2 linked regions of the Cohnella herbarum genome follow. The protein of the gene in region 1 interacts with the protein of each later gene in a pairwise test. Links are inferred from orthologs where the notes say so. Each region holds a gene or a part of one and is shown in the gene's direction. Other genes may lie near its edges.

Region 1 (8,137 bases):
GGCAATGTCTCTTGTCACCCGCGTAGGGTTGGGATATACTTGGAGCATATCGAAAATGTGCGACGAACAGGAAAGTACGTTTTGTTAGACGAATGTCCAGAGAAGGCGGTCTAGGCTGGGAGCCGCCCATTCGCGCGAAACCGAAATGCGCCTGGGAGCTGTGCCGCTGATCGGACAACCGACAGTACTGCGATGATCTTATCGCATACTCCTTGGCTTGAACCGGGTGAGCGGTGCCGGGGGGATCTCGTTATCGATCCAATGAGGAGCGGGGTTCTTTCGGGAGTCAAGCTCAAGCAGAGTGGGACCACGTCATGACGTCTCTGCAGCGATAAGCTGCAGGGGCTTTTTTTATTTCCGCGGGCCGCGCGGCAGGGCTGCCTCCTTGGAACCTGCAGAATAACTGTAGAAATCCATTTATTTAACCTAATTGCGATGTTCTCGGCGGAAATAACTGTACATATCCAGTTATTTCGAGAAATTGGGCAGAACGAGCGCAACAAGATCTTAGCTAGGTGCCGAAGCAGATTTACATGCGTCGCGCTTGGCCGGGCGGAGTCGCAATGCATCAATATTATAGACAGAAGCACGAGGGGGGAACGGAAATGGGGATGTGGCGGACTGTCAAATCGGATATCGATGCGGTATTCGAAAATGATCCTGCGGCCCGAAGCTGGTTTGAGGTGGTTTTTACTTATGCGGGGTTACACGCGATTTGGGCTCATCGCTTCGCGCATTTCTTTTTCCGCCGTCGGTGGTATTCCGTTGCCCGCATGATCTCGCAGATCAGCCGATTTTTTACGGGAATCGAAATTCACCCCGGAGCACGGATCGGCAGTAAACTGTTTATAGACCACGGCATGGGAGTGGTCATAGGAGAAACGTGCGAGATCGGTGACGAGGTCGTCATTTACCAAGGGGTTACGCTGGGAGGAACGGGGAAAGAAAAAGGCAAACGACACCCTACGATCGGCAACCGGGTCGTTATCGCTTCCGGCGCGAAAGTGCTTGGATCGTTCACGGTCGGAGATCACTCTAATATCGGGGCGAATTCCGTCGTTCTTCGCGAAGTCCCGCCCCATAGCACGGTCGTCGGCATCCCCGGCAGAATCGTGAAACGAGACGGGAAGAAAATCGGCGATCGCCTGGATCATACGAACCTCCCCGACCCGCTCATCGAAACCTTCCGGTTCATGCAGAAAGAAATCAATGAGCTGAAGTCGGAAGTCGAACGTCTGAAAGCCGAGAGCGCAAAAGGGAACATTAAACCTATCGAATCCGAGGAATCGGCGGAAACCAAAGAGCCCGTAAACGTATCGGCATTCGATCATAAAAGGAGCTAAAGCAACGTGAACCTCAAAATATACGATAGCATGACAAGGGAACCTCAAACGTTCGTCCCGCGCGAGCCTGGGAAAGTGAACATGTACGTATGCGGGCCGACCGTATACGACTACATCCATATCGGCAACGCGCGTCCGGTCATTTTCTTCGATGTCGTACGCCGGTATCTGGAAGCGATCGGCTTGGAAGTCAACTACATCGTGAATTACACGGACGTCGACGACAAAATGATCCGGAAAGCCGCCGAACTGGGAATCACGGTACCCGAATTGGCCGAGAAATTCATTGCGGCATTCAAGGAGGACAGGGAGGCGTTAGGCGCGATTCCGCCTACCGTTGCGCCGCGGGTAACGGAAACGATCGTCGAAATCGTGGATTTCATCCAAGGTTTAGTCGATCAAGGGGCCGCTTACGAGAGCGCCGGGGACGTGTACTTCCGCACGAGCTCTTTTCCGGATTACGGCAAGCTATCCCATAAAAATCTCGACGAACTACAATACGGAATCCGGATCGACGTGGACGAAAGGAAGGAAAACCCTCAGGATTTCGTGCTGTGGAAAGCCGCGAAACCAGGGGAGATCCACTGGCCGAGTCCATGGGGCGAAGGCCGTCCGGGCTGGCACATCGAGTGCTCCGCGATGGTGCGCAAATACGCGGGGGATACGCTGGACATTCACGGGGGCGGGCATGATCTGCAATTCCCCCACCATGAGTGCGAAATCGCCCAATCCGAATCTTTGACCGGACAGCCGTTGTCCAAGTACTGGATGCATAATGGCTTCGTGAACATCAATAACGAGAAAATGTCCAAATCTCTCGGCAATGGAATCAACGTTAGACAACTTCTCAAGATGACGAGCAAATACGCGATTCGATATTTGATGTTGGCGACCCATTACCGCAGTCCGCTTAACTTCAGCGACGAGACGATTCGCCAAGCGGCCAACAGCATCGAACGCTTGACCAATTGCCGGGATAACGCGAAGCATAGACTCTCTTCCGTCGCCAAAGGCAATCTTTCCTTGGCAAGCGACGAAATCTTAATAGCTCGGTTGAAGCAGCTTAACGAAGAGTTTCATTCCCGCATGCAGGACGACTTCAGCACGCCGGACGCGATCACGGCATGGTTCGGCCTCGTATCCGAAGTCAACGCGTATTTGCAAAGGGAAGTCGTAAGCGAAACGGATTTGCTATTTATTTTGTCGCAAATCGGCGAGATGAACGGCATTCTCGGTTTGTTGCCGGAGAGCGAGGAAGCGGGCTTACTGGACGAAGAGGTCGACGCCTTAATCGCCGAGCGGACGACGGCTCGGGCGAACCGTAATTTCGCCCGCGCGGACGAGATCCGCGATTTATTGGCGGAGCGGGGAATTCTACTGGAAGATACGCCGCAAGGCATTCGTTGGCGGCGCAAATGACGGAGCGGGTAAGTCGGCCTTTAGCTCCCGTCATTGCGCCGGTGGTCCCTGCCGACGTGCCGCCGCACTTGCTCTCGCCCGTAGTGCTGGCCTACATCGGAGATGCCGTATTCGAGATCTATATCAGACAGAAACTCATTGCTTGCTCTAGCCGTAAGCCTCATGAACTTCACCGCGCGGCAACGACATACGTATCCGCGGCAGCGCAAGCCAAGCTATTGCAAAGATGGATGCCGTTGCTTACGGAAGAGGAGGCGGACATCGTCCGCAGAGGCCGCAATACGAAATCCGGACAGCCGCCGAAGAACGCGGATCCCGCGGATTATCGCCATGCAACCGCATTGGAGTGTCTTGTCGGGCATCTGTACTATCATGGGGCGAAGGATCGCCTGGAACAGCTCGTGGAATTAGCGTTCGAATCTCAATCGCTATAGACGGTACGCAATAAACGATAAAGGAAGATGACAATGAGCAATCAATATCCGAAAGCTTCGGGGAACCGTCAAGCAGGCGGCGGCGCAAGGCCGTCCGGTCAAGGCGAGCGCAAGGGCGGATGGAATTCCGCCGGCGGCGGACGCAAGGAGAAGGATAAGCGTTATGCCGCAGCGCCGGCGAATAAGGAATCGACACAGGATAATGAGCAGTGGGTCGAGGAAAGCGCCTTGAAGGGTGACGACGAATATTTAGCTGGCAAGCATCCCGTGTTGGAGGCGATGAAGGCGGGGCGGTCGATCAATAAGATCTTCATGTCCAACCAAGCCCAACGGCACCTCATCCAGCCGATCATGGAGGAAGCCAAAGCGCGCGGCATCGTCGTTCAGCAAGTAGACAAGAGCAAGCTCGATCGATTAGTGCCGGATATGCAGCATCAAGGAGTCGTCGCCCAAGCGGCCGCGGTCGCTTACGCGGAAGTGGACGAGTTATTGGCTCGCGCCAAGGAACGCGGGGAAGCGCCACTGATCGTGTTGCTCGACGAAGTGGAAGATCCGCACAATCTCGGCTCTGTATTGCGGACAGCCGACTGCACGGGAGTGCATGGCGTTATCGTGCCGAAGCGCCGGAGCGCGGGATTAACCGCGGTGGTGGCCAAAACTTCGGCGGGCGCCGTAGAATACGTTCCCGTTGCGCGCGTGGCTAACTTAGTACAAACGATGGAGAAGCTGAAAGAAGCCGGTTTGTGGATCGCGGGAGCGGATGTCGGCGCCTCGGAGGGCTTCTACGAGACGAACCTGACCGGACCGCTCGCGATCGTGATCGGCAACGAGGGTCAGGGATTATCCCGACTCGTCAAGGAAAGATGCGATTTCATCCTTTCGCTTCCGATGGCCGGTCAAATTAATTCATTGAACGCGTCGGTCGCCGCGGGAGTCATCCTGTACGAAGTCGTGAGACAGCGCGCGGAAGCTCAGAAGAAGAGAGGCGTTACCCCGTCCAGTCCGGCATCCGATCATGCCTGAGAAACGCATGTTCCAACGCGAGGACATCCTCCTCGTGGATGGCTACAACATGATCGGCGCTTGGCCTGAGCTGGCCGTTCTTAAGAACGAGAAGCTGGAAGACGCGCGCGACCAACTCTTGGAGATGCTGTCGGATTACCAGAGCTATGCGGGACTCGTCGTGATCGTCGTCTTCGATGCGTTCCGCGTGCCGGGCGCCGGAGCGGAATACCGTCATCGCAAGAAAATGCGGGTCGTGTATACGCGTGAAAGGGAAACGGCCGACGAATGCATCGAGCGTTTGGTAGGGGAATGGACGTCCGTTCGGCGTAATATCTATGTCGCGACATCCGATCAAGTCGAGCAGCACGTGGCTTTCGGTTTGGGTGCTTTGCGGGTTTCGGCGCGCGAGCTGAGACTGGAAGTGCGGCAGAGCAGGACCGAAATACAAGCCGCCATTCGGAAGGATTCCCAGATTAAGAAAAATCCGTTGGACGGCGTACTGCCCGAAAACATCCAACGCAGATTGGAACGAATGAGACGCGGCTTAGGCGATAGTTAGCAGAGTCATTACTTTTATTTACAAATTTACCACGGTCGCCGAACGGCGATAAACGGCCAATCCATTGACGCTATGCACTTTTTCAAGTATATTGTTAATAGTTTGGTAGAGTCAGAGGTTCCAGTAAGAAGTTCCAGTACGCCAATGCAGACCGGAGGAATGTTCATGAGCGTCGACTTGGAGAGGCTGGCAACACGAGAGTACGACTTCAAGGCCGACGAGGACATCGTGGAATTCGTGCGACTGGGCGACAGCGAAGCGTTGGAGTACCTCATTCACAAATATCGGAATTTCGTGCGTGCTAAGGCGCGCTCTTACTTTCTAATAGGCGCGGAGCGGGAAGATATCGTACAAGAAGGGATGATCGGCCTCTATAAAGCGATTCGCGACTTCAAAGGCGACAAGTTGGCTTCGTTCAAAGCTTTCGCCGAGTTGTGCATCACCCGCCAGATCATCACCGCGATCAAAACCGCCACCCGTCAGAAACATATCCCCCTTAATTCGTACGTCTCCTTGGATAAACCTATTTACGACGAGGATTCCGATAGGACGCTCCTCGATGTTATCTGCGGTTCGAGAGTTTGCGATCCCGAGGAAATGATCATTAACCAAGAGGAATTTTACGGACTCGAAGATAAGATGTCCGAGATTCTAAGCGACTTGGAGCGCAAAGTTCTGATGCTGTATCTGGATGGTCGGTCTTATCAAGAGATCGCGGTCGACTTGGACCGTCACGTAAAGTCGATCGATAATGCCTTGCAACGGGTGAAACGAAAGCTGGAGCGTTATTTGGAAGTGCGCGACCTGGGAACCTAGCAATTATCGGATTTCATAACCCATCAATTCGACCACAAGAGCAGCCTTAATGGAGCTGCTTTTATTTACGTTCATAAGGGTTGTCCGGTTTCGTTGCCGCATGGCGGGAGGTAGTCTTGGCGTCTCTATAAAGGCTAATAAACCAGTAAAAGAGATTAAATGCAACGGTACTGATTAAACCTTGCGCAGAAATGGAAGAATAGTACCAGAGGGGGCCTGGCGACTTTTCGTTGACATCGATTACCCCCTGTGATAAATTATTTTAGTAACCTTAACGTGGTTTCTTATGCGCTGGCTCTGAATCATCGGCGAAACACCAGGAATTGTTGTCTTGATGACTCGTCATCAATTCCGGTTCCGAACTCGGCCTTGGTTCGCCAAGTTGGGGTTTCCGCTGAATGGTTGTATTTTTATGAAGTTATGATCCCGGGAGGTGGAAGGGATGCGCGTGATCATCACACTAGCTTGTACGAATTGCAAGCAACGGAATTACACGTCAAGCAAGAACAAACGGACACACGCCGATCGCATCGAGTTGAAGAAGTTCTGCAAATTTTGCAATGAACATCATCCTCATCGCGAAACGCGTTAACTCCTAGGAGGTATGAACGTGACTTTCCTGGCCAAGATGAAACAAAACTTTGGGTCCTTTTTTTCGTTTTTTGCTGACAGCTGGAACGAATTGAAGAAAGTCCGTTGGCCCAACCGGAAAGAACTCGTCAGCTACACGATCATCGTAATAGTGACTGTGCTGTTGGTAACGATCTACTTCTGGGCTTTGGACATCGGTATTTCATCCCTCGTCGATCTCATCATCTGACGCAGGAACCAAAGGTGGCTTTTCCATGGAGAAAAGATGGTACGTAGTGCACACGTATTCGGGTTATGAGAACAAGGTCAAGGCTAACCTGGAAAAACGCGTGGAATCTATGGGTATGCAAGACAAAATCTTCCGGGTGCTTGTTCCTATGGAAGAAGAGATCGTCAACAAGGACGGTAAGAAAAAGACGGTTATGCGTAAAGTATATCCGGGATACGTTCTTGTCGAGATGATCCAAACGGACGATTCTTGGTACGTGGTTCGCAATACTCCGGGCGTTACCGGGTTTGTAGGCTCCACGGGGTCCGGATCGAAGCCGACGGCATTGCTTCCCGATGAAGTAGAAGGAATTCTAAAACATATGGGAATGGAAGAGCCTAAGCCGGTCATCGATTTCGAACTCAAGGAAAACGTACGGGTCAAAGTCGGTCCTTTCGCTAACTTCGTCGGTTCCGTAGAAGAAATTCTCGTCGACAAGAGCAAGCTTAAGGTACATGTCAACATGTTTGGCAGGGAAACCCCGGTTGAGTTGGATTTCACTCAAGTGGAAAAAATATAAGAAATTTCGTGTATTTTGGGTTTCTTGAACGAGCGGGAGGGACGAGAGTCCCGTTAAACCGCATTACGGGTCAGGGAGGTGTGCAACAATGGCAAAAAAAGTCATCAAATTGGTAAAGTTGCAAGTTAACGCGGGTAAAGCTAACCCTGCGCCGCCAATCGGTCCTGCACTAGGTCAAGCTGGCGTTAACATCATGCAATTCTGTAAAGAGTTCAATGCTCGCACCGCGGATCAAGCCGGCTTGGTTATTCCGGTCGTCATTTCCGTATTCGAGGATCGCTCCTTTACGTTCGAAACAAAAACGCCACCGGCAGCGGTATTGCTCCGCGTAGCTGCAGGAATCCAAAAAGGTTCCGGCGAGCCGAACAAGAAAAAAGTAGCTACTGTTAAACGTGCTAAAGTTCGCGATATTGCAGAGCAAAAAATGCAAGATCTGAACGCGGCATCCGTTGAAGCGGCTATGCGTATGGTCGAAGGAACAGCCCGCAGCATGGGCGTCGTTATCGAAGACTAATCGCTTGATCTAGCGGTTCCACGCGTCCGCATGGACGCGTAAGTGGGAGGAGAAATCTTGCCGTTCCCGACTCGGGAGGGCGGATTGAAACAAACCGTTAAAACCACAAAAGGAGGAAAACAACTTGGCTAAACAAGGTAAGAAATATGTAGCGTCCGCTAAGCTGATCGACCGCGATGCAACCTACGAATCGTTGGAAGCAATCGAGCTCGTGAAGAAAGCGGCAACGGCCAAATTCGACGAAACCGTCGAAGCGGCTGTCCGTCTCGGCGTTGATCCGAGAAAACAAGATCAAGCAGTGCGCGGCGTAGTCGTTCTGCCTCACGGCACCGGCAAAACGCAACGCGTCCTCGTATTCGCAAAAGGTGACAAGCTGAAAGAAGCTGAAGCAGCCGGCGCGGATTACGTAGGCGATGCTGACCTCATCGCTAAAATCCAACAAGGATGGTTCGAGTTCGACGTCTGCGTCGCTACTCCGGACATGATGAGCGAAGTAGGTAAATTGGGCCGTATTCTCGGGGGTAAAGGTTTGATGCCTAACCCTAAAGCGGGCACTGTAACGAACGACGTTGCAAAAGCCATCGCCGAGATCAAAGCCGGTAAAATCGAATACCGTCTGGACAAAGCCGGACAAATTCACGCTCCGATCGGTAAAGTATCGTTCGACT
Region 2 (4,968 bases), 2.9 Mb from region 1 along the record:
GCCGTGCCGCCACTGGACGAATTCGGACGCATTCGCGCCTGGACGGAAGGTCGTCAGTCCCAGGAGTTCTTTGACCGGGCAGGCGTTACGCTCGGCATCGGAGACGACGCGGCCGTCGTGACCGATTCACCTGGACAGGAATGGTTGCTTGCCATGGATACGATGGTGGAAGAAGTTCATTTCCGCAACGAGACGATGGGTGCCGAGGATATCGGGTACAAAGCGCTTGCGGCTAACGTGAGCGACATCGCGGCGATGGGCGGCTTTCCGAAGTTCGCGCTGGTATCGGTATGCGTTCCTCCTTCTTGGGACGCAGCACGTATGAAACGGCTGTACGACGGTATATATGCTTGCGCGGAAAGATACGGGGTGGCAGTCATCGGTGGAGATACTACCTCGGCTCCAACGCATCTTGTCGTAGCGGTAACGCTCATCGGCACCGTCGAAGCCGGCCGAGCGATTCGCCGAGATGGCGCAAAAGCAGGGCAGTTCGTGTTCCTAACCGGGCCTACGGGCTTGTCGGCGGGGGGACTGCACGGCATGCTAAGAAACGGACATTCCGAGAAATCTTCGCTTCCGACTCCGTCAAGGCTCATTCAAGCCCATCAACGTCCGATTCCATCGGTCAAGGCGGGCCGCCTTTTGTTGGAACAAGGATGGGGAGCGTCGCTTAACGACGTAAGCGACGGCGTTGCCAGCGAAGCCTGGGAAATCGCGGAAGCTTCGGGCGTGAGATTGCGGCTGAAGGAAACGCAATTGCCGCTCTCCGGCGAACTCGCCGCGTATTCTCGCGATAATGGCTTGGATCCGCTAGATTTCGTTCTCTATGGCGGGGAAGATTACGTACTTCTAGGCACCGCCGACCGGGAATACGAACAAGCGATGAAGGAGCGTTTTCGATCGGAAGGCATTCCGTTGTTTATCATCGGCGAAGTGGAAGAGGGATTGCCGGGAGTGTTCGCAGAAACGGCGGCGGGAGCGACCAAGCCGGTAAGCAAGCGCGGTTATAATCATTTTCCGAAGGGGTAAAGGAAATCATGCAACGGAAATTAACGAACGATTCGCCGACGAAGTACGTTCGGGAAGCGATTGCCGAGAAGAGCACGGTAGAGTTTGCCGAAGCGGTGGCCAAGCTTGCGGGACCCGGAGACGTTATTGCGTTGGACGGCGACTTAGGCGCAGGTAAAACGCGTTTCTCGCAAGCGTTCGCGGCCGCGATCGGCGTCGAAGGCATCGTGAACAGTCCTACTTATACGATTATTAAAGAATATGAGGGAGTACATTTCCCTTTTTATCATATGGACGTCTATCGGCTGTCCCTGGAAGAAGCGGATGAGCTTGGATTGGACGAGTATTTCCATGGGGAAGGCGTAACTTTGGTGGAATGGGCATCCTTGATTGAGCCTCTTCTGCCTGAAGAACGGCTACACCTTTATATTGAGACGACGGGTCCGCAATCTCGTACGATAACTTGTCGACCGGTCGGTGCGAAATACGAACTATGGTGCAGCCAATTAGAATGGCAGCGGGTTGAGAAGGAGGATCCTACGGCATGACGGCACAGAATGCAAGGCATGGCGATCGCTCCGTTACGGTTCTAAGCTTCGATACGTCGACGGCGGCTTTCGCGGCCGCGATCGTTAGAGATGGAACGATGCTCGATTCCATTGTTTCCTTCACGGAACGGAATCATTCGGTTAGAATTCTATCCGAGATCAAGGAACTTCTTAGCCGCAATGGAATACGGGGGAGCGATCTGGATGCCGTGGCGGTGGGTCAAGGCCCTGGGTCTTATACGGGCGTCCGCATCGCGGTGACGGCGGCCAAGACGTTGGCTTGGGCTTGGAACAAGCCTCTGATCGGCGTGTCCAGCTTGCAAGCTTTGGCTTACGGAGCCTGGAATCATTTGCGCAAAGCGAATGAAGATATGGTAAGCGATCGGAACCATTGGATCGTTCCGCTCATGGACGCGAGAAGAGGTCAGGTCTATACTTGCCGATATTCGGCTGATCTCTCGGGGGAATGGAGCATGATCGATCCCGATGGCATCCGTTTGATCGAAGATTGGGCACGGCGAATCGAGCAGGAAGCGACGCTAGACGCCCAAGTTTCTAAAATATGGTTCGTAGGCGACGTGGAAACGCATCGAACGACGATAGAGCTGGCCGAGCAGTCCGGGGCTAACCTGCGAACGTTGGCTTTCGATATGGACGCGGCAGCCGTCGGACAACTGGCGGAGCTTCGATTCAGGCTGGGCGAACGGGATGACGTTCATTCTTTCGTTCCGAACTATACGCAATTGGCCGAAGCGGAAGCGAAGCTGCTCGCGGCGTCTCGGGGAGAGTGAGAGGATGAATTACCGTTTAATGAATTTGCACGATATCGACGCTATCGTGGATATCGAACGCGAAGCTTTCACGGCTCCTTGGTCGGCGGAAGCTTTCCGCAACGAGTTGACTCATAATCTTTTCGCCAAATATATGGTAATGGAATTGGATGAAGACGTCATCGGATACGGCGGCATGTGGCTGATTATCGATGAAGCGCATGTAACCAATATTGCCGTAAGGGCGGAATATCAAGGCAAAGGTTACGGAAAATCGTTGTTAAGAGAAATGATGAGGACCGCATATTTTCTCGGGGCCAGACGTATGACCCTGGAAGTGCGCGTGTCCAACGAGCGAGCGCAGTCCTTATATCGTAAAATGGGATTCGTCCCCTCGGGAGTCCGGCCCGCGTATTACTCGGACAATCTGGAGGACGCTCTTATTATGTGGGCGGAGCTCGAGCCGGATAGCGATGACCATGCGGAATTCGCGGGGGCGGCAGAGGTAGAGGGGGAACGAACATGAACGAAGCGAACGTAACGGCGGCGGATTCATCCGCTAGCGATTACTTGCTTCTCGCGATAGAGACAAGCTGCGATGAGACGTCCGTCGCGGTCGTGCGGAACGGAAGGGAAATCTTATCGAATATCATTTCGAGCCAGATCGAGACGCATAAGCAATTCGGCGGGGTAGTTCCCGAGATTGCATCGCGCAAGCACGTGGAAAGCATTACGCTCATTCTCGAAGAAGCTCTTCGAGAAGCGAAGATTAGCTTGCCGGAGATCGATGCGGTTGCGGTCACGCAAGGGCCGGGTCTGATCGGCGCGTTGTTAGTCGGGGTCGTCGCGGCCAAAAGCTTGTCGTTGGCGCTGGACGTTCCGTTGATCGGTACTCATCATATCGCGGGACATATTTATGCCAATCATCTGATCGGAGATATCGTCTATCCGGCGATTGCCCTTGTCGTGTCCGGCGGACATACGGAAATCGTCTTGCTGGAGGAAGAAGGCAAATTCCGCGTGATCGGCCGGACAAGAGACGATGCGGTAGGGGAAGCCTATGATAAGGTGGCACGGGCGCTTCAGTTTCCTTATCCGGGAGGTCCCTACGTGGACAAGCTTGCCCAAGAAGCGACGGAAGAGATTGTTTTGCCTCGCTCTTGGCTGGAGCCGGACAGTTACGACTTCAGCTTTAGCGGGTTGAAATCCGCGGTGCTGTCGGAGATTAACCGTTCGCGCATGAAAGGGGAATCCCCGGATTTCTCCGCATTGGCTCGCGGGTTCCAACAATCGGTTATCGACGTGGTCACAAGCAAAGCCGTTAGAGCCGCCAAGGAGTTCGGCGCTCGTCAAATGCTTCTATGCGGAGGCGTCGCGGCGAATCGAGGCTTACGCGATAGGCTTAGCTCGCTGTGCGAGGAAGCGGGATTACCTCTGCTTATTCCGCCGAATAAGCTGTGTACGGACAATGCGGCGATGATCGCCGCGGCCGCGGATTTGAAATGGCGACGGGGCCAGTATTCATCGCTGGATCTGAAGGCGGAGCCGATCTTGTCTCTTGAAGATTGGTCTGTCTAGGGAAATTCTAACCTATCAGACATACATGCCGCTAAACGGCATCGCTGATGAATGAAAATGTTGTCCATGCTTAATGCTGGGGCTGCATCAAATAACGTTATCTTGTATCGCTATCGTCCCCAAAGTAACTCCGATATTCGCAATAACGTTTTGCCATAACGTTAACTCATATCAGAAAAAGAAAATAGACAGATTTCAAAGAACTAACGTTATGCCATAACGTTAGTGGACCCCGAAGCCATCTGAAGAACCGAGATAACGTTATTCCATAACGTTATCTCACACCTCTCTGAAAGATGGGGGAGATACATTGTCGTATGCTGACGAAACAGCGGATGTTCTATCCGTTCTGGAATGAATAGAGTCACGCTTGAAGGCGGACATGATTTGTACTCATAATGACAGCAAATAGAAAATCAACAAATGAGGAAAATTGAATTGACAGTTCGCTCGTTGGTGAATATAATAAATAACAATCCCGCAAGGGAATAAAGCTTAGAAACGCGATGAACAGGAACAGTAGGGCAAACCCGGAATACAGAGAGCTGCGGGACGGTGCAACGCAGCGGATGGGAACCTGAAACTCGCCTGGGAGCGGATGAATGGAAACACGCGGAAGAAAGATTGTCCACTGCGTACATTCTTACGGTTAACCCCCGTGATCGGGTCCGAGCGGATATTTCTTGCCGAATTGAACGGCATATGGAAATATCAACGAGAGTGGTACCGCGGATGGCTAATTTAGCCCGCCGTCTCTTATATAGAGATGGTGGGCTTTTATATTTGTATACGCAATGAACGGGAGTAGTAGGACATTCCTCGGGATCAGAGAGCTGCGGGCCGGTGCGACGCAGTCGAAGAGGGAACCGAACTCGCCCGGGAGCGGAACGGTGGAATCGGATTCGGCGTATTATTCAGCCGGCTTCAGGTACATCGATTCGGTTGGCCCCCGATATAGGGCGCTCGCTTATCTTCGATCGACCGAACGGTCGAAGGTGGCGCACAAGTGGGAGGATCCGTTCGTCCGTCGGAAGACGAACCCCTCCAAGCGGAGTGGTACCGCG

Evidence for each region. Proteins that work in one complex are often made in the same cells at the same time.
Region 2: the proteins of rlmB (region 1) and tsaE interact in binary tests that used the Escherichia coli proteins (3 or more experiments, as listed by UniProt). The link is inferred for Cohnella herbarum from one-to-one orthologs.

The regions. Positions count from the first base shown.
Region 1 is NZ_CP051680.1:4,515,844-4,523,980, reverse strand. The notes cover bases 2,349-5,321. They hold rlmB (23S rRNA (guanosine(2251)-2'-O)-methyltransferase RlmB), read left to right. Parts: upstream 2,349-3,424; coding sequence 3,425-4,219; downstream 4,220-5,321. Other genes in these bases: sigH (RNA polymerase sporulation sigma factor SigH), read left to right, coding at 4,926-5,321; HH215_RS19295 (NYN domain-containing protein), read left to right, coding at 4,227-4,760; HH215_RS19305 (Mini-ribonuclease 3), read left to right, coding at 2,759-3,196; cysS (cysteine--tRNA ligase), read left to right, coding at 2,349-2,762. Outside these bases: cysE (serine O-acetyltransferase), read left to right, coding at 612-1,343; more of cysS, read left to right, coding at 1,350-2,348; more of sigH, read left to right, coding at 5,322-5,576; rpmG (50S ribosomal protein L33), read left to right, coding at 6,019-6,168; preprotein translocase subunit SecE, read left to right, coding at 6,187-6,396; transcription termination/antitermination protein NusG, read left to right, coding at 6,422-6,955; rplK (50S ribosomal protein L11), read left to right, coding at 7,044-7,469; rplA (50S ribosomal protein L1), read left to right, coding at 7,594-8,137. UniProt on the Escherichia coli protein: Specifically methylates the ribose of guanosine 2251 in 23S rRNA.
Region 2 is NZ_CP051680.1:7,462,014-7,466,981, forward strand. Bases 1-2,796 are described here. They hold tsaE (tRNA (adenosine(37)-N6)-threonylcarbamoyltransferase complex ATPase subunit type 1 TsaE), read left to right. Parts: upstream 1-1,037; coding sequence 1,038-1,556; downstream 1,557-2,796. Other genes in these bases: thiL (thiamine-phosphate kinase), read left to right, coding at 4-1,029; tsaB (tRNA (adenosine(37)-N6)-threonylcarbamoyltransferase complex dimerization subunit type 1 TsaB), read left to right, coding at 1,553-2,347; rimI (ribosomal protein S18-alanine N-acetyltransferase), read left to right, coding at 2,352-2,796. In the rest of the region: more of rimI, read left to right, coding at 2,797-2,852; tRNA (adenosine(37)-N6)-threonylcarbamoyltransferase complex transferase subunit TsaD, read left to right, coding at 2,849-3,904; HH215_RS31340 (hypothetical protein), read left to right, coding at 4,795-4,968. UniProt on the Escherichia coli protein: Required for the formation of a threonylcarbamoyl group on adenosine at position 37 (t(6)A37) in tRNAs that read codons beginning with adenine.